2 regions of the Enterococcus sp. DIV0174 genome follow, and region 1 is predicted to be linked to the other one. Evidence: predicted binding sites of a transcription regulator. Region 1 holds the regulator's gene; the other holds the start of a gene.
What was found. The regulator LexA, encoded in region 1, represses DNA repair genes until DNA is damaged. The targets are predictions, from matches to a motif close to CNAACANNTGTTNG.

Region 1 (10,566 bases):
ATCCACCTCTGTTACCTTGTGCTGTTTATCAATAAAGTAATACTTTGGCATTCTTTTTTCCTCCCTTGTGATTTATTTCAGTCTTTCTTTCAAGCGAAACAGTTTCGTTTTCTCCCCCTATAATTAGGATAAACGTTCCAATTTTTTTATTCAAAGGATTTGATTTAAGTTCGTTTTGTCCTCAAAAAATAGTTAGTATGCTTAACAGCTTTCAGTCTACGACTAGCAAATAGAACAGTTCTTGCTAGTAAAGTAAAAAGACCACATAGAATCGTTCCATGCGGTCTTTCGTACTATTTCCTTGCTCTAATTATTCATCTGTTTCTAAAACGTAAGGCTCACCTTCATACGTATAACTTGTATTTAATGTACCATCATTTTCATCTGCATACACACGACGGCTAAATGGGAAACAATGGCTCTTTCCATCCACTGCATTTTCTTTGGCCAAGGTGAAGTGGTTTGCTTGTGTCTTATTTAATTCTTCAATCACTTGATCCGCTAACTGATCAATTGTTTCATTATTTTGTTTTTCAAATTTTTGATAATCTTTTAAAAATGCTGCTTGTTGGTTAAAGTATTCTTTTTCCATTTGACATTCCTCCAATTTAAACTCCTTCTTTATTTTCACAAAAAATCCGCTAGATTACAACTAATTATACTTTTGAAGCCTTCAAACACTCCCAGAACAAAGAAACACGCCGACAATTCTTCAACTGTTTGTCGGCGTGTTCGTTGTTTATTTATTTTCTGCAATTTCAGCTAAAGCTGCTTGTGCAAGTAAGTTCAAGTAGTTCCAAGGACGATCAAAGTGTGGCTGGAAGAAGAAATCAGATAATGCTAGATCTTCAACTGTCATTTTGTTTTGTACAGCAAGTGACAATGTATTAGCAGATTGTGTAATGTCATATTTCGACATAAATTGTGCACCAACAATACGATTTGTCCCATTTTCATAAACTAATTCCATCAACACTTTTTCAGTTGTTGGCATAAACTCTGGACGATAATTATCTTCAAATAAAGTGGCATGAACATCCAAATTATTTAATGGCGCACTTTCAAGTGTTACACCAGTTGAGCCAATTGTCCAACCAAATAGATATAAACCTGATGTTCCTTGTGTACCACGATAATGCATTTTATTTTCAGTTAAGTTATATCCAATCAACAAACCTTGGCGAACGGCATTTGTTGCCAATGGAATATAATTTTGTGTATTCGAAGGGTTATAGTGAACAACAGCTGAATCACCGGCTGCAAAAATGTCTGGGTTACTTGTTTGCATATATTCATTGACCTTGATTGCGCCGTTTGGCAATGTATCAACTTTTCCAGCAACCAACTCTGTATTTGGTTTAAAACCAACACATAAAATAACCATATCAGCATCAAATGTTTCACTAGGTGTTTTGACTTGTTTTACTTTGCCTTCTTCATCTGAGATAAACTCTGACACATTTTCACCCAAAGCCAAAGTTACTCCACGATCAACCAATTCTTTTTCCAGAACATCTGTGAATGGTTTATCCAAATATTTATTTAAAATACGGTCTAGCCCGTCAATTAAAGTTACTTGTTTTCCAGATTCAACAAAAGCTTCAACCAATTCGATTCCAATATAGCCTCCACCAACGATTACGACGCGTTTTGCATCTTTAGCTTGTGCAATAATTTCATTTGCTTGGTTATAGTTTTTACATAGTAAAATATTTTCTGATTCGATTCCTTTGATTGGCGGAATAATTGGCCATGAACCTGTTGTCATAACTAATTTGTCATAAGAAACTGTTTCAACTTCACCAGTCTTTAAATTTTCTGCAGTTACAGTTTTATTTTCTGTATCAACATCTGTAACATTGTGTTCCATTTTGACTGTCGCACCTAGCCCAGAAAGTTCGTCTGGATTTGAGTAAAACAACCCAGCAGGATCTTTAACTACGCCTCCAACATACAAAGCAATCCCACATGATAAGAATGAGATATTGTCATTACGTTCATAAATTGTTACTTCTGCTTCTGGATGATTATTTAAAATACTTTTTACAGCTGCTGTTCCAGCGTGGGTGCAGCCAATTACAACTACTTTCATGGTAATCCCTCTTCCTGCTAAACTTTTTGTCTTTTGACAATGCTAACTATAGCAAAAATAAAACGTATTCAGAAATTTTATGCTTGTGAATTCACAAGGTAAAATTCACTTACTTTTTAAAAGGAAACAGGAAGAAAACCTGTTAAAAAAAGCCTCGCGCCGTAGTGTTTGAGACTTCACAAAAAAAAGGATTGTGAAAGCGCAAAAAAATAAAAAACTATTTTATCCAAAATTCAGATAAAATAGTTTTTTATTGCTTTCTTTTTCACCAAGTATCGCCAAAATAGATTAATTACGTTTTTTCTTTTGTGATACATTTTTTAATTAAACAGACTCACTTGCACGTGCTTGCTGACATTCTGGACACAAGCCATACAGTTCAAGACGATGTTCGTTAATCTCAAAATCAGTCAAACGACTTGCAGCCATCTCAACATCTTCAAGACCAGGATAATGAAAGTCCACGATTTTCCCACAGTTTTGACAAATCACATGGTAATGGCGTGTCGAAGTAAAGTCAAAACGACTTGACGCGTCACCGTAACTCATTTCCTGTACAAAACCAATAGATGTAAATAACCGAAGATTATTATAAACAGTTGCGACACTCATATTTGGAAAACGATGTTCTAACGCTTTATAGATTTCATCAGCTGTTGGATGAGAATGATGTTCGATTAAATACTCTAAAATTGCATATCTTTGAGGTGTGATACGAATATTTTCATGCTTCAGTTTTTCGATTGCCTCGTCTACCAATTTGTTGCCCACATTGACACCTCCTACGTAGTCATTCACATATTATCATACTATTTTTATTTTTTAAAATCTACATTTCATACAGATAAAATTAAAATTCATGCTTTTCTATTAAAAATGTTAAAGTGAACCTAAAGATTAATAAGGTATATAAAAAAGGCCAAGACAAATTTTCGTCTTGACCTTTTTGGTAGCATTGATTTTAGTTCTCTTGATACAATGCAGTTGATAGGTAACGTTCACCATTGTCTGGCACAATAACTAAAACTTTTTTTCCTTTACCTAATTCTTTCGCAATTTTTAAACCGGCTGCAATTGCAGCACCAGAAGAAATCCCCACTAAAAAGCCTTCTTGGCGACCGACTTTTCTTGAAGTTTCCATTGCTTCTTCACCAGTGATTGGTAAAATTTCATCGTAAACTTTCGTATCAAGTGTATCTGGTATAAATCCTGTTCCGATTCCTTGAATTTTGTGTGGACCAGCTGGTTTTCCTTCTAAAACTGCTGATTCAGCAGGCTCAACACCGATCACTTTAATTTCAGGATAAACACGTTTCAATTCATGTCCGGCACCAGTAATTGTTCCTCCTGTTCCAATTCCAGAAACAAAAGCGTCTAACCCAGCTACTCCAAAAGCAGCTTGAATTTCAGGACCAGTTGTCTTTTCGTGGATTTCAGGATTTGCTGGATTTTCAAACTGAAGCGGTAAGAAATAATCATGTTCTTTTGCTAAACGTTCTGCTTCTCTAATGGAACCAGAAATGCCATCAGCTCCAGGTGTTAAAATTAATTCAGCGCCGTAAGCCTTCATTAGCAATCGACGTTCCATACTCATTGTTTCAGGCATTACGATAATCACTCGGTAGCCCTTGGCTGCTCCGACCATTGCTAAGCCAATCCCTGTATTACCAGAAGTAGGTTCAATAATTGTGTCACCAGGTTTCAGACTTCCGTCTTGTTCCGCTTTTTCAATCATGCTTAAGGCAATGCGATCTTTCACGCTACCTCCCGGATTGAAAAATTCCAATTTAACATAAACTTCTGCAGAATCCTCTGGAACTATTTTGTTTAATTTAACGATTGGTGTTTCTCCAATCAAATCAGTAATTGCTTGATAGATTTGTGGCATGAAACTCTCTCCCTTCGACCTGTCTTTACTTCTTCATCATAATACAACCCCATGCTATCTGGCGAATATTTCGTCTTAAAAAATGCGACAAAAAAGTAGTTTAGATATTTGATCTAAACTACTTTTTAAAAAATCTTATCTCAAAACGATTAACGACTTAAGTTATTAAACAGTTAACTCTTGTCCAACCATTAGTGAATAGTCGCTTAATCCGTTTTTCGCCATTAAATCATCAATAGTCATCCCAAATTTTTGGGCAATTCCCCATAATGAATCACCAGAAACAACCGTATAAGTTTGACCTGTTCCAGTTGACTGCGCGCTTTCATCATAACTTGATTGTGTCGTAGATGAAGTCGTCGTTGTGGTCGTGGTTGTTGTCGTGCTTGAAACAGCACCAGTTGATGGTGTGTCAAAGCGTGTTAAATTGTACGTACTAATCAATGAGTTTAGCTTATCACCATAAGTTGGGTCAGTAGCATAGCGACCTGTCAAATAAGCTGTAGCATCATAAACGCTTGTCGTATTGCTTTTCCAAGCACCTGAATAGTGATAATCACCAGTTGAAAAACTAGTTGAACGTAGCACATTCGCATGGTCTTGGAATGATTCCCAATAAGAAGAGTATTTACGGAATGGTTCATTCATCGTCACCCATTGACCATTTAAATACTCTTTTGTCGGCATATAAACAACGGCACCATTATAACTTCCTTTAACACCAAATAAGTTATAATTCGGCGCACTTGCTAATCCAGATGTTCCATAAGCACTTTCAAGTAATGCTTGGGCAATCATCACAGAAGCATACAAATCATTGTTGGCAGCAACTTCTGACGCAGACCAACCAATTTGGTTAATGAAAGACTGAGGATCAGTTGTTGTTTGGCTCGCACTTTGTTCATCTGCATGTGCACTTTGTGGTGCTGCTGTAACCATCATTGGCCCAACCAAAAGACTTGTCCCCATTAATGGAGCAATGGCTTTTTTATTAATCACCATAGGTTTCTTCGCCTTATGATGACGGGCGCTACGGGTTTTCAGCTCTTGCATTCGTATTCCTCCTCAAAATAAAAAAACTTTAAATAAAAGTTCTCTCCTTAAAACAAACTTAATTAAATAAATTATACGTTTATTTTGACAAAATCTCAATTTAATCTGAACGTTTTCTACTCATGTAACGAAATTGTAACACTATAGAAATCAAACAGCAATCTTTCTTTACTCAATAAAACAAGCTGGGAATTTACCCCAGCTTGCTTCTTTCATAATTAAATTACTTGTTTTTTATAGTTCTTCGTAGGTTTTTACAACATTTTCAACTGTGAAACCAAATTCTTCAAGAATTTTATTTCCTGGTGCTGATGCGCCAAAATGATTAATTGTAATTGTTGTTCCTTCTGTTCCAACGTAACGTTCCCAGCCAAATGGTGCAGCCGCTTCGATTGCAACACGTTTAGTTACAGCTTTTGGAAGAACACTTTCTTTGTATTCAGCAGATTGCGCTTCAAACAAGTCAAAACTTGGCATTGAAACGACAGAAACGTCTTTGCCATTTTCAGCTAATACTTTCTGTGCTTTAACCGCTAAATCAACTTCTGAACCAGTTGCAATCAAGATACCTTCTGGTGTTTCACCTTGTGCAGGAGAAAGTACATAAGCACCTTTTTTCACCATCTCATCAGCTTTTTCTTTTGTTGATGGAAGAACTGGTAAGTTTTGACGACTCAACACTAAAATTGTTGGTGTTTCTGTTGACTCCATGGCAATTTTCCAAGCAGCACGTGTTTCATTGCCATCAGCTGGACGTACAACATGAACGCCTGGCATGCAACGAACAGAAGCGAGTTGTTCGATTGGTTCATGTGTTGGACCATCTTCACCCACTGCTACTGAATCATGTGTTAGTACATAAATAACTGGTGCTTTTTGAATGGAAGCAAGACGAATAGCTGGACGTAAGTAATCCGTGAATACAAAGAATGTTCCACCATAAATACGTGTACCGCCATGTAATTGGATTCCGTTCATCGCTGTTGCCATAGCAAATTCGCGAACGCCAAACCAGATGTTTCGACCTTCGTAGTTACCTGGTTCGAAATCAGTTTCAGCTGCAACCATTGTATTATTTGAGCCAGATAAATCAGCAGAACCTCCCCATAAGCTAGGAACTGCATTTGAGATTGCTTGAATCATGTCTTTGCTTGACACACGACTTGCTTGGCTATGACCTTCATCATAACTTGGCATCTCAGCATCCCAATTTTCTGGTAGTTTTCCAGCAAACGCATCTTCAAATTGTTGCGCTAATTCTGGATAAGCATTTTTATAGTTAGCAAATTTTTCATTCCATTGTGCTTCTGCTTTTTCGCCATCTTCAACCATTTTTTCGTGGAAACGAGTTGCTACTTCTTCAGGCACTGTGAAATCTGGATAGTCCCAACCGTAAACTTCTTTAGCCATTTTAATGCCATCCGCTCCAAGAGGTGCACCATGAACAGCAGATGTACCTTCTTTAGGTGCGCCATAACCAATAACTGTTTTAACTTCAATCAGTGTTGGTTTAGTTGTCTCAGCTTTAGCTGCTTCAATCGCATTTGAGATTGCTTCTAAATCATTGCCATCTTTTACTAAGATATGTTGCCAGCCATATGCTTCATAGCGCGCACCGACGTTTTCTGTGAAAGCTTTTGAAGTTGGACCATCAAGTGAAATATCATTTGAATCATATAAAACGATTAATTTACCTAATTTCATATGTCCAGCCATAGAACTTGCTTCTTGAGAAACGCCTTCCATTAAATCGCCATCACCACATAAAGCATAAGTATAATGATCGACAACATTAAAGTTTTCTTTATTATAAGTTGCTGCAAGATGTGCTTCTGCCATTGCCATACCAACAGCCATGCCAATTCCTTGACCTAGTGGACCAGTTGTTGCTTCAACGCCATCTGTATGATGTACTTCTGGATGTCCTGGTGTTTTTGATCCCCATTGACGGAATTGTTTCAAGTCGTCAATTGTTACTTGATATCCAGATAAGTGAAGTAAACTGTACAACATTGCTGAACCATGACCAGCAGAAAGTACAAAACGGTCACGATCGACCCAATTTCTTGAAGTAACAGGATTTACTTTCAAATGTTTTGTCCAAAGTGCATATGCCATCGGTGCAGCACCCATCGGTAAACCCGGATGACCTGAATTTGCTTTTTGTACAGCTTCAATACTTAATGTGCGGATTGTGTTAACGCCTAGTTGATCAATTTTGTCGAACAAAAGAACCCCTCCAATTTAGGTTTTTTTTACTGTAATTCATTTCATACTCATTTTAGCGGATACAGATCAAAAAATCAATGCTTTTTGGTATTTTTTACCAAAAAGCACACTAACGGTCATGTAAGCCTTTTTCTTTTTGAATTTCTTTTAATTTATCTGGTGTAACATCGTTTCCTTCAGGATCAACAATTTTCATCCCTTCAATATGATGTCTCATACCAGAGCGAAAAGCTGTTAAATATTCTTCTCTCAATAAGATTTGTTCTTTCTCTTCTTCTTTTGAAAGTCCCTCAGCTTTTTTCTTTTTGGCTAATTCATTAATACGTGCAATTTTTTCAGGTGATAACATTATCAGCCCTCCTTTTTCTCTTCTTATATTATATAAAAAAAACAAAAAAAACAACTAGGTATCCATATTTAGATACGAACATTTGTTTGAAACAGCGCTTTTTATGTGGTATTATTTAAATATTAAGTGAAAGAAGGTGTACTTTGTGGCCCGACAAACTGAAACACGACAAATCGAAGTCTTACGTTATATCCACGAACAAGTAACCCGAAAAGGATACCCACCAACCGTTCGCGAGATTGGTGAAGCTGTTAACCTTTCTTCAACATCAACTGTCCACGGACATTTAGCACGATTAGAAAAAAAAGGATTTATTTTGCGCGATCCGACAAAGCCACGGGCAATCGAATTAACGGACTTAGGTTTAGATCAGATTGGAATCAAGCCATCGACTATTCCAATGCTTGGCGTTGTTACAGCTGGTGAGCCGATCCTCGCTGTTGAAGACGCCTCCGACTTTTTCCCTGTACCACCAAATTTAACTTCAGAAGAAGGCAGTTTGTTCATGCTAACCATTCGGGGCGAAAGTATGATCAACGCAGGGATTTTAGACGGAGATAATGTTATCGTCCGAAAACAAGAGAGCGCTAAAAATGGAGATATTGTCATCGCTATGACGACAGAAAATGAAGCAACTTGTAAAAGGTTCTATAAAGAAAAAGATCATTTTCGTTTACAACCTGAAAATGATTTATTAGATCCAATTATTTTAGATGAGGTAGCCATTTTGGGATTGGTAGTTGGTCTCTATCGTAGCCATATTTATTAACATGATTCATTCAAAGAATTGTAGAAAAATTTCTGCAATTCTTTTTTTATTGTTCTTCCCTCTTTACAAACCGAACAAACATTCGTATAATGATTTTACGAACAAACGTTCACATAAATAAATGAGGTGAGAATTCATGAAATCAATTAGACGTATTGGCTTGGTATTACTGGTTTTATTCTTAGGTATTTTGATTGGCAATTTTGGGATCCAACCGGCATTGATTATTTTTCTTCCGTTATTCACATTGTGGTTTATGTTGTGGGACGAAAAAAAATATCGTCAAGCCGAACAGCGTAGGCTTCATGAAGAACATTTCTATCATGAACATTACTTACGCTCTCGGCAATCTTGAAAGAAAGACCAACGTAAATAATCGTTCGTTACACCTATCTACTGGCTATCATATTTAAGGCAATTGCTCGTTTTCTACTTTGGATTAGCCAAAGTATTCATTCGATAAGATCTATTACTCTTTTATCAAAAAGAAAAAAGACTGGGACAAAGCGAAAGATTCAGTCGTTCTTAACACATTTTTCAATTTAAAAAAGCCTAAAATCAACGTTTTAAAAACGAATTTTAGGCTTTTTCTATTTAAGCTATTTTTGTTTCAGTTCCTTTTTGTATTTCTTAATTAGTTGACTATTTTTTTAACTCCCACGATGCATCACTACCTGGTACAGATTGTGTCCACCATTTAGCAAGATATTGTTTGCCATTATAGTTCACTAAATCGCCAGCGACATAAGTTCCTCCTTTGTAATAATCCACGCTTCCGTCTTCGTTTTTAATTATTTCTTTTTCCCAGACTTGTGCGGATCCTGGAGTATCTCCTTTTGTCCACCATTTTGCAGTGTAAGTTGTTCCTTGATAGCTTACCTTATCACCTTTAACGTAAACTGCCGTTGCTGAATAAGCTGGAATACTTTCTTTTTCTTTAACCGTGACTGTAATTGTTTGTGTTGTTTTTTCACCTTTACTATCAGAAACTGTATACGTGAGAACATTCGCGCCCGCTTTTGAAGTATCTACATCTCCTGTCACAGCTATTTTCGCGGTCAGGTCACCATCTTCTTGATCGTTTGCCGTTACGCCCGCCAATTTATCAAAGTTTGTTCCAACTTCAATTGTTTGATCCTTTAGACCAGAAAAAATTGGTTTCGTATTTGCATTTGGATCAACCACAGTAATCGTCCGAATCTTTTCTGAATGATTCTTCTGACTGTCTGTCACAGAATATGTTACTTGGTATTCACCAACTTTCGCAGAATCAACTGTTCCTGTTGTCGTAATTTTAGCAGTTAGGTCGCCATCTTCCTGATCAATAGCTGTCACACCTGCTAGTACATCAAACGAGTCATTCAACTCAATTGTTTCATTTGTTGCTCCTTTAATTACTGGTGCTTGATCTCTTACACCTAAATCTCCATCAAATTCACCCATAATTTTTGAAAATTCATAGGTTTCTTGCTCAAGTCCTGTATTTTTTAAATCTTCATTCAAATCGTTATCCCGATTCAACGACCAAAAAGAAAGCATTCCAATTTGTTTTTCGTTTGCATAAGCTAATAAAGCTTTAGCATCCGATTGAGTAAATGTTTCATTTGCTTGACTTGATTTTCCTACCCATGGTGTTAAACCAATTTTCTGATAAATTTGTGAATCCGTTAGGTCTTGATTAGCATCACTATAAATTCGTTTTATTTGTCCAGCTAAACTCTCTGACGCTTGTTCGACATATGTATGGTATGTATCTGTTGGTCCTGTAACAAATGACGGGCCAAAACACATCGTCATGATATTTACACCATGAACATTAACCTTTTTCTGAACAGCATCTTGTAGTACGTTATACGCGTCATTGTCTGTCCCTTCGCCTACTAAACCAGTCGGTAAAACAGGGAATGTGTACCAAACGTCAGGAGCTTCGTCACCTAACTTATCTTGCATGATCTTGATTGCATCGTTATTTCTTTCCCAAGCTTCTTTGTCTCGAACGTGAGCCCCTTCAATATCGAAATCAATCGTTGTTAATCCATAATGCTCGACAATCTCAATGTATTTATCCGCAAGTTCTTCAGCGTTATCATAGACATCTTGAAGCGGCGTTCCGTTTTCACCACCAAAAGAAACCAATACATCTCCACCTTGTGCGCGGAACTCTTTGATTTGATTAGCAAATGCAG
Region 2 (10,566 bases), 460 kb from region 1:
ACGATATTGAAAAATATCTTCATAAAACTGAGGCATATCAGAAAGTGCCACCAATACGTTTCGCAAATCACCAGGTGGTGCCATTGAAATTGATTCCCGAATTGCACCACTACTTCCTCCATCATCCGCCACTGTTACAATGGCCGTTAAGTCTGCGCCTTGATTTCGTAAACTTTTCAAGATAACTGGGAGACCCGTTCCACCCCCGACTACCACAATTTTTGGTTTTCTAATTCGATAGGTCTTCATATTCAAGAGCGATTCACCGTCTCTTTCCGCTTATCTTTGTCACGGTGCGTAACATTCACTTTATAATTTTCACTCAACGCTTTTGATAAACGTTCTGTTAAAGCAACTGAACGATGTTGTCCGCCGGTACAACCAATTGCAACAGTCAAGCTGCTCTTTCCTTCTTTGACATATCCCGGCAAAACAGTCTCCAATAAATGAAGAAATTGACTATAAAAATCCTCTGTTTCAGTAAACGACATCACATAATCATAAACGGGTTGATCCATTCCAGTTAACGGGCGTAACTCTGGAATGTAATGAGGATTTGGCAAAAAACGCACATCCATCACAATATCTGAATCAATCGGTAACCCGTATTTGAATCCAAAAGAAACAAATTCAATTCGGAAGCCTTGATCTTCTTGCGTTTTGAACGTAGCAATGATTTTTTCTCTTAATTGGCGTGGCGTCATCGTTGTCGTATCGATAACAACGGATGCTTGCACCTTTAATTCATTTAAAATTGCACGTTCTTTACGGATTCCTTCAGTTACTAGGCCATCCATTGCCATCGGATGGGTACGACGAGTTTCTTTGTAGCGGGCTACTAATTCTTCATCTGAAGCATCTAAGAACAGAATCGAAGTATCAATGAAATCCGTATTGACAATTTCAATCAACATTTTTTGAATTTCTTCAAAGAATGAACGAGAACGTAAATCGACACCTAATGCCATTTTTGTTACCTTTCCAGATTCTTTGATTAGTTCCCAAAATTTAGGAATCAATCTTGGAGGCATGTTATCAATACAAAAGTATCCCATGTCCTCAAAACTTTGTATCGCCACAGTTTTTCCTGCGCCGCTCATTCCTGTAATAATTACGAGTTGTAAATTTTCAGCCATCTTCTCGAACCCCTCTCTAATTGTCATTTAAATTATATCATTCCGGGCGTATCATCGCTAGCTATATCTTTCCTATTTATGGAATTTTCATGAAAAAATAACCTGTTGTTACAAAAAACTTGGACCAAATACCACAAATGATGATACTTGCTCCAAGTTTTTCTATCGTTAACGATTCAATTAATTGTCGCTACTATTTAGCATTAGAAGATTGTTCCCGAAATTTTTCTGCTAGCTCAATTGTTCGATCAGCTAAAATTGATTGTGCATCAATCACTGGGTACGTATCATCAGAAGCAAATTCTTGCATCAATGATAATTCGGTACAACCCAAAATGATTTTTTCACAGTTTAGTTGTCCGACCGCTTCCTCTAAAATTTCATAGTACAAAGCTTCATTTAAATAGTCTGATTCTTTGATATCATGATAAATCAAATGATTGATTTTCGCTTGTAGTTTGTCATCAGGAGTCACTACGTCAAAGCCTAATTGTCTCACTTCACGCTCATAAATTCCTGCCTTCATGCTACCTTCTGTCCCTAAGATAGCTACTGAACCAGTCGTTTGTTGACGAACTAACTCGTTGGCTGCTTCTCTTGGCATATGCAAGATTGGGATATTTGTTGCTGCTTGTAGCTCATCAAAAAAATAATGTGCTGTATTACAAGTCAATACGATAAAGTTTGGCTGTAGTAGGTTTTGCTTTTCAATATCATCCAGCAAATAAGGAATTGGATTTTCCTTCTCACGATCTAAAATATAAGCAGTTCGATCCGGTACCGTTGCATGATTGAACAATACATAGTTTAGATATTCTTGGTCCCTAGTTGCATTCGTGCGGTGATTGATCAAGCGGACAAAACTCTCCGTTGCCATTGTTCCCATACCGCCCAAAATACTGAAAAAATTCTCCATGACTAGCCTTCTTTCACATGAAAATATTTTTTGAATCGAGGAATATAGTTATGGAACATATATTTCATTAGTACCCATCGTTTCAATGAACGATCGCCATCATAAAATACAGTTGTACCAAAACGTTTTTCCTGAATCATTTTTTCTGCAATTTTTTTATCTTCGTTCTCTCTAGCATATGTTAAAAAGATTTTTTTAGGTACGCCCAGCCATAGTTTTGCGTCTGCGGAATCTTTCGTACCATAAATAGTTTCTGTAAATGGTTCATGGAATACTCTGTCTTCTGTAACGAAGCGCGCTAAATTTAGCCCATTCAACGTAACAAAGAAGCTACTACGTCCTTGGCGTAAGTTAATTTCAAATAATTTGTATTCTCCATCGCGTGGATCATATTTCATATCAAAATTCGCAAAACCAGTATACTCGATTGTTTCCAAAAATTTCTTGATTGTCTGGTAAATTTTTTCATTGTAATCAGGCATGATTACGACATAATTACCGATTGATGCAGGTGTTGGATCTTCCAAAAGTGGATGTCCCAAACACATCATCCGAACCTGATGATTTTCATCAACATAGGCATTTAACACGCGCATATTGCTGTCATCTCCAGGAATGAAATCTTGAACAATCATTTCACTTGTATATCCGGCTTCGTAAATTCGTCCTAAAATCAAGTCAAATTCTTCACGATTATCGATAATAAATGCTTTTTTTCGTCCTTCAAATTGAATAGAAAGATACTCTACACTATTTGCTGGTTTTAACGCTACTGGAAACTCAAATGGCAAGTCTTGTTCCAAGCGGCCATTCACTAACATTGGTTCTCTAACAATCAATGTTTTGGGATAAGGAAGTTGATATTCTTCGCAAACTTCATAAAAGCTTACTTTATTAATTAATCGTTCGAATAATGAATAATCAATATACGGACAAATAAAGTATGCTGAAAGTTCTTCTTTATGTTGAGAAATCAACTCTGCATATCCATCTCCACAAGCAATCAACAAATATTTTTTACTTTGATCTGAATATTTTTCTTTTGCCAAGCGTAGCATCGTTTCAATAAAAACTGGATCCTTATCAAAACCTGGAATTACTTCGACACTCACGATGTTGCTGTAACGAGTTGGCGCAAGTTGGTTTGAAGCATATGCTTGACACACTTTACCATAAGCTTCATTAAATGAACGTGCCATACCATAGACGTTCATATCACTTCCTAATAATATAGGAACAAATTCTTCATTTACATTACTATTCATCACAATCTCTCACTTACTCATTAATCTACTGATTCTTTATTTAACTACACAAGGAATATCATACCATAAAGAAAAAAGCAATCAAAGGAAACTCCTCCGATTGCTCAATTCTTTTTTGAACGGATTGAACTTATAGGAAGTTTTTATCTATACCAATTCAGTGTAGAAAGAACTACCTTGTAATGTATTTTAGAAGATGCTATCTAAAAAAACAAGTGTTTTATCATCTTTTAAAGTTTTTTTAACCATATCACCATTTTTTAATTTTTAGACCTTTTCATTCATCACTTTTTCTAGGTATCGCCCAGTATAACTCTCTTTTACTTGGACAATATCTTCTGGTGTTCCAGTGGCTAAAATCGTTCCGCCACCATCACCACCTTCTGGTCCCAAATCAATGATGTAATCTGCCGTTTTGATGACATCTAAGTTATGCTCAATCACTAATACTGTATTTCCTGCATCCACTAGACGTTGCAAAACATCTAGTAAGCGTGCAATATCATCTGCATGTAGTCCAGTCGTTGGCTCATCAAGAATATAAAAATTCTTTCCGTTAGATATTTTATGTAGCTCACTGGCTAACTTCATCCGTTGTGCTTCCCCACCGGATAATGTTGTTGCCGGTTGCCCCATTGTAATATAACCCAAACCAACATCCACGATTGTCTTTAATTTACGATGAATCTTAGGAATATGTTGGAAGAATTCTACAGCATCTTCAACAGTCATTTCTAAAATATCAGCAATGTTTTTCCCTTTATAACGTACTTCCAATGTTTCAGAATTGTATCGTTTTCCATGACAAACTTCACAAGGAACATAGACATCCGGTAAAAAGTGCATCTCGATTTTGATGATTCCGTCACCCCGACAAGCTTCACATCGGCCACCTTTTACGTTAAAACTAAAGCGCCCTTTTTTATAGCCACGCATTTTGGCTTCGTTTGTTTGTGCAAAAAGATCACGAACATCGTCAAAGACACTTGTATAGGTTGCTGGATTACTTCTTGGTGTCCGACCAATCGGGCTTTGATCGATATCAATGATTTTTTCAATCGTTTCATAGCCAGAAATCGTTTTGAATTTACCCGGTTTAGCTGAATTTCGATTTAATTTTTGTGCAAGAGCTTTTTTCAAAATACCATTAACTAAAGTACTTTTTCCAGAACCAGAGACACCAGTGACTGCCACAAATTCTGCTAAAGGAAACTCCACGGTCACATTTTTCAAATTATTTTCTGCTGCTCCAGTAATTTTAATTGCTTCACCATTTCCTTGACGACGCGTTGTTGGCACAGCAATTTTCTTTTTCCCTGAAAGATATTGTCCTGTTAACGAATGAGGATCCTTCGCAACTTCCGCAGGTGTACCAGCTGCAACGATTTGTCCGCCTTGCTCACCCGCGCCTGGTCCTACATCAATCAGATAATCAGCTGCTCGCATGGTATCTTCATCATGTTCCACAACAATCAAGGTATTTCCTAAATCTCTCATTTTCTTCAATGAACCAATCAAACGATCATTATCACGTTGATGCAATCCAATCGATGGCTCATCCAAAATATACAGAACACCGGAAAGATTTGAGCCAATTTGGGTAGCTAAGCGAATACGTTGCGCTTCCCCACCAGATAGTGTTCCAGAAGCCCGACTCAAAGTTAAATATTCCAAGCCAACATTTTCTAAGAATGATAGTCGATCATTAACTTCTTTTAAAATTGGTTTAGCAATCATCGTTTCTTGTTCTGATAAAGTTAAATTAGAGAAGAAGTCAACTGCCTTTTTGATTGACAATTCATTTGTTTCACCAATATTTGTTCCATTAATTTTGACAGACAATGCTTGCGGATTTAAACGTAATCCTTTACATGTTTGACAAGTTAATTCAGTCATATATTGACGCATTTGTTCTCTCGTAAAATCACTACTTGTTTCTTGGTAACGACGCGCGATATTCTTTAGTACGCCTTCAAAAGAAGCTTCAACATCACGCACACCACCAAAATCATTTTCGTAATGGAAATGGAATAATTCATCCGTCCCATTCAAAACAATTTCTTGATGCTCTGTTGGCAACTCATCAAACGGTGTGTTCATATCAATTCCATAGCTTTCACACGCTTGCGCCAACATTTGAGGATAGTATTGAGAACTAATTGGATTCCATGGAACAATTGCTCCTTCAGCCAAGGTCTTCGCACGATCAGGAATAACTAAATCTTGGTCAACTTCTAATTTCAAACCAAGTCCATCACAATCTGGACAAGCTCCAAATGGCGCATTGAATGAAAATAGTCGTGGTTCTAGTTCACCAACTGTAAAGCCACAATACGGGCAAGAGTAATGTTCACTGAATAACATTTCTTCTTCACCAATCACATCAACCAAGGCATATCCATCTGCCAAACGTAATCCTGCTTCAAAAGAATCGAACAAACGTGAACGAATGCCCTCTTTTACCACAATTCGGTCAATAACAATCGCAATATCATGTTTTTTATTCTTTTCTAGTTCAGGAGCCTCAGTAATATCAAAGGTATCGCCATCCACTCGTACACGAACGTAACCTTCTTTTTGGATTCGCTCAAATACTTTTTTATGTTGCCCTTTTTTCTTTGCAACAATTGGTGCTAAAATTTGGATTTTTGTCCGTTCTGGCAATTCCAATACTTGATCAACCATTTGTTCAACCGATTGACTGGTAATCTCAATGTGGTCATTAGGACAGATTGGGTGTCCCACACGAGCAAAAAGCAAACGCAGATAATCATTGATTTCCGTTACTGTTCCTACCGTTGAACGAGGATTTTTACTTGTCGTTTTTTGGTCAATCGAAATCGCCGGACTTAAGCCATCGATACTATCAACATCTGGTTTATCCATTTGTCCCAAAAACTGACGAGCATAGGCTGAGAGACTTTCGACATAACGTCGTTGTCCCTCTGCATAAAGTGTATCGAAAGCTAATGAGCTTTTCCCAGAACCAGATAACCCTGTAATTACTACAAATTTATCTCTTGGAATTGTTACATCTACATTTTTTAAGTTGTGCGCTCTGGCGCCATGAATAATAATTTTATCGTTAGCCATCTCGTCCTCCTGCTCTTTACTCTGCTGCTTTCAATTCTAAAATCGTATCACGTAAATTAGCGGCAGTTTCAAAATCTAAAGCTTTCGCAGCATCTTTCATTTCTTTTTCTAATTTCATCAGTAAATCAGCTTTTTCTTTTCGACTCATTTCATTGTAAGAAACTTGAACGGTTCCTTTTGATTCATCTTTTGCCTCTTTCGTAATAGAAATCAAATCACGAATTTCTTTGATAATCGTTTTCGGTACGATCCCATGTTCTTCATTATAAGCTTCTTGAATCGAACGTCTCCGTGCCGTTTCATCCATTGCTGATCGCATGGAGTCCGTTATTTTATCAGCATACATAATTACTTTACCTTCTGAATTTCGCGCTGCACGTCCAATTGTTTGGACAAGTGAACGCTCACTTCTCAAGAAGCCCTCTTTATCAGCATCTAAAATGGCTACCAACGAAACTTCAGGGACATCTAATCCTTCACGCAATAAATTAATCCCAACTAAAACATCAAATTCACCTAAACGTAAGTCACGAATGATTTCCGTTCTTTCAAGTGTTTTGATATCACTGTGTAGATATTTAACTTTGATACCAAGCTCTTTAAAGTAATCCGTCAAGTCCTCAGACATTTTTTTCGTTAAGGTCGTCACAAAAACACGTTCGTTTTTCTCCACGCGTTCATTGATTTCACCAACCAAATCATCAATTTGTCCCATGATAGGGCGAACTTCAATCACTGGATCTAATAAACCGGTTGGACGAATAATTTGCTGGATCACTGTATCTGTTTGCTCATGTTCATAAGGTCCCGGTGTAGCTGAAACATAGATAATTTGATGGACATGTTGCTCAAATTCTTCTAATCTCAACGGCCGATTGTCAAGTGCTGAAGGCAAACGGAAACCATAATCAACCAACATTTGCTTTCTTGCTCGGTCACCGTTATACATCCCGCGAATTTGAGGCATCGTTACATGGGACTCATCAATGACAATCAAGAAATCTTCTGGAAAGAAATCAAGTAACGTATAAGGTGGCTCTCCTTCTTTTCGGCCATCCATATGACGCGAATAGTTTTCGATTCCTGAAGTGTAGCCCATCTCCAACATCATCTCAATATCATAATTTGTTCGTTGTTCCAATCGTTGTGCTTCTAATAACTGATTATCTTCTCGTAACACTTTTAAGCGCAACTCTAGTTCAGTTTTGATATTCGCAACGGCTTGTTCCATATGCTCATCATTTGTTACAAAGTGAGTAGCCGGAAAAATAGCGACATGTTCTGTTTCTCCAAGCACTTCGCCAGTTAATGCATCTACTTCACGAATCCGTTCGACTTCATCACCAAAAAATTCGACTCTCAAAGCACGTTCATCACGTGAAGCTGGAAAAATTTCCACCACGTCACCACGCACTCGGAACCGACCACGCTGAAAGTCAATATCATTTCGTTCAAAATTAATCCCAACTAAATTACGAATCAATTGATTACGGTCAAGTTCTGCTCCTTGTCGAACCGAAACAACTTGCTTTTGATACTCAAAAGGTGAACCTAATCCGAAAATACAAGAAACAGATCCAATCACAATCGTATCGTTTCGCTCTAAAAGGGAACTCGTAGCCGAATGACGTAACTTATCAATTTCGTCATTGACACTTGAGTCCTTTTCAATATAAGTATCACTAGATGGAACATACGCTTCTGGCTGATAGTAATCATAATAGGAAACAAAATATTCAACCGCGTTTTTTGGAAAGAATTCTTTAAACTCTCCATATAATTGTCCAGCTAAAGTTTTATTATGTGCAATAATCAATGTTGGTTTATTTACTTCCTGGATCACATTGGAAATCGTATAGGTCTTCCCCGTACCGGTTGCACCTAATAAGATTTGCGCTTTTTTCCCACCAACAACACCATCAACTAATTGGCGTATCGCTTCAGGTTGATCCCCCGCTGGTTGGTACTTCGAGACAAGCTCAAATCGTTGAGAGGTATCTCTTTCAATCATTTTTCGTCCCCCTTTTCATTCATTCCTTTTCATTTTATGACTTGCAAAAAGAAAAGGAAAGCAAAGGCATTCCTTACTAAAAAATTATAACACACCGAACATACTTTCGCCACTTCTTTCCCTCGACTGCAGATGTTAGGTTTTATAACATTGATTGTTAGGTTTTGTCGCTTTTTTCATTTTTTTAAGCTTCAGAACTTGTCTGATTCATTACTTTTCCCCTATAATAAACAGATATTGAGAATTTAGGAGGTAATTATGAAAAGAAAGCATTTATTCTACTCGTTCATTTTCATAATGGTAGGATTTGTCACACTTGCAACTAGCAATCCTGCCCAAGCAGAAACAAAAAATACGGAATCAAACACCGCCGAGACGATGCAAATGATTCAATCCAAAAAAGACAAATACGTCGTTGCTAGCGACTCTGCCTTTGCACCATTCGAGTTTCAAAATACAGATGGCAAGTATGAAGGAATCGATGTTGAATTAATGAAACAGATTTCTGAGCTTCAAGGATTTAATATCCAAATGGACTACCGCGGTTTTTCTGCTGCTTTGCAAGCGTTAGAATCTGGTCAAGCTGATGGCATGATTGCTGGAATGACCGTCACAGATGAGCGTAAACAAAGTTACGACTTTTCTGACACTTATTTCGATAGCGGAATCCAGTTAGGTGTAAAACAAAGTGATACATCCATTAAAGCCTACAAAGATTTAAAAGGAAAAACAGTTGGTGCCAAAGTCGGAACCGAAAGTGCGGAATTTCTAAGTAATCACGAAGAAGAATATGGCTATAAAATCAAATACTTTGATGCTGCTGACCAACTATACGATGGGTTAAAAGTTGGTGCGATTGACGCAATAATGGATGACTATCCTGTCCTTGGTTATGCCATCAAACGAGGCCAAAAAATTGATACACCGATTGCAAAAGAATCTGGTGGTAAGTATGCCTTTGCAGTAAAAAAGGGTGAAAATCAAGAACTTTTAGCAATGTTCAATGAAGGTCTTAAAGAGTTAAAACGTACAGGAGCTTATGACAAAATCATCGACAAGTATGTAGCTACTTCAAATGAGTCAGCCGATTCAACCAAAGATGAATCAACAATCATTGGCTTGATCAAAAACAATTATAAACCACTATTACGCGGTTTCTGGATGACAATCGTACTTGCTTTGGTATCATTTGCTTTAGCATTAGTTGTTGGTGTCATTTTCGGCTTATTCAGCGCTTCACCAATTCGTGCGTTACGCACAATCGCAACCATTTACGTTGATGTGATTCGCGGAATTCCAATGATGGTACTTGCCTTCTTCATTTTCTTTGGCTTACCTGGTATCGTTGGATTTACAATCCCTGATTTCATTGCCGGCGTTATTACATTGACATTAAACGCGAGTGCTTATATTGCAGAAATCGTTCGTGGCGGAATCAATGCTGTTCCTGTCGGACAAATGGAAGCTTCAAGAAGTTTAGGTTTATCTTATAATCGAACGATGCAAAAAATCATCTTGCCACAAGCAATTCGAATCATGCTCCCTTCATTCGTTAACCAGTTCGTTATCTCATTGAAGGATACAACAATCATCTCTGCAATTGGTGTTGTCGAATTACTTCAAGCTGGTAAAATTATCGTTGCCCGTACAACCCAAAGTACGTACGTTTACCTAATCATTGCAATCATGTATTTAGTTTTGATTACCGCTTTAACAAAATTAGCGAAAGTTTTAGAAAAGAAGGTGAAGTAAGATGTCAGAAAAAATCTTAGTTGAACATCTTGTAAAAAAATATGGTGACAATACTGTATTGAACGATATCAACGTCTCAATCAACGAAGGTGATGTCGTTTGTATCATTGGCCCTTCTGGTTCAGGAAAAAGTACTTTTCTGCGTTGTTTAAATCGTTTAGAAGAGCCAACTGACGGAGATATTATCATCGACGGCGCTCACTTAATGGATAAAAACACAAACATCAATCTCGTTCGTCAGCATATCGGAATGGTGTTCCAACATTTCAATTTGTTTCCTCACCTTTCTGTTTTAGAAAATATTATTCTTGCGCCAATGGATTTGAAAAAGGAGTCTCGCGAAGAAGCAGAAAAGAAAGCAATCAAGCTATTAGATACAGTTGGCTTGGCTGA

Region 2: uvrB (excinuclease ABC subunit UvrB) is a predicted target of LexA. The motif match lies at 8,517-8,530, and genes of this name have one in related genera.

Annotation. Positions count from the first base shown of each region.
Region 1 covers NZ_CP172881.1:1,538,426-1,548,991, forward strand. Annotated here, with positions in the region: gene IGJ93_RS07295 (magnesium transporter CorA family protein) at 1-51, opposite strand, end outside; gene IGJ93_RS07300 (DUF5960 family protein) at 311-592, opposite strand; gene IGJ93_RS07305 (NADH oxidase) at 740-2,092, opposite strand; gene perR (peroxide-responsive transcriptional repressor PerR) at 2,417-2,863, opposite strand; gene cysK (cysteine synthase A) at 3,054-3,980, opposite strand; gene IGJ93_RS07320 (glucosaminidase domain-containing protein) at 4,146-5,033, opposite strand; gene tkt (transketolase) at 5,268-7,262, opposite strand; gene IGJ93_RS07330 (DUF896 family protein) at 7,372-7,611, opposite strand; gene lexA (transcriptional repressor LexA) at 7,757-8,380, shown strand; gene IGJ93_RS07340 (hypothetical protein) at 8,517-8,735, shown strand; gene IGJ93_RS07345 (immunoglobulin-like domain-containing protein) at 9,023-10,566, opposite strand, start outside.
Region 2 covers NZ_CP172881.1:1,076,003-1,086,568, reverse strand. Annotated here, with positions in the region: gene IGJ93_RS05330 (gluconeogenesis factor YvcK family protein) at 1-255, opposite strand, end outside; gene rapZ (RNase adapter RapZ) at 252-1,136, opposite strand; gene IGJ93_RS05320 (amino acid racemase) at 1,330-2,052, opposite strand; gene IGJ93_RS05315 (D-aspartate ligase) at 2,055-3,320, opposite strand; gene uvrA (excinuclease ABC subunit UvrA) at 3,585-6,410, opposite strand; gene uvrB (excinuclease ABC subunit UvrB) at 6,427-8,421, opposite strand; gene IGJ93_RS05300 (amino acid ABC transporter substrate-binding protein/permease) at 8,680-10,173, shown strand; gene IGJ93_RS05295 (amino acid ABC transporter ATP-binding protein) at 10,175-10,566, shown strand, end outside.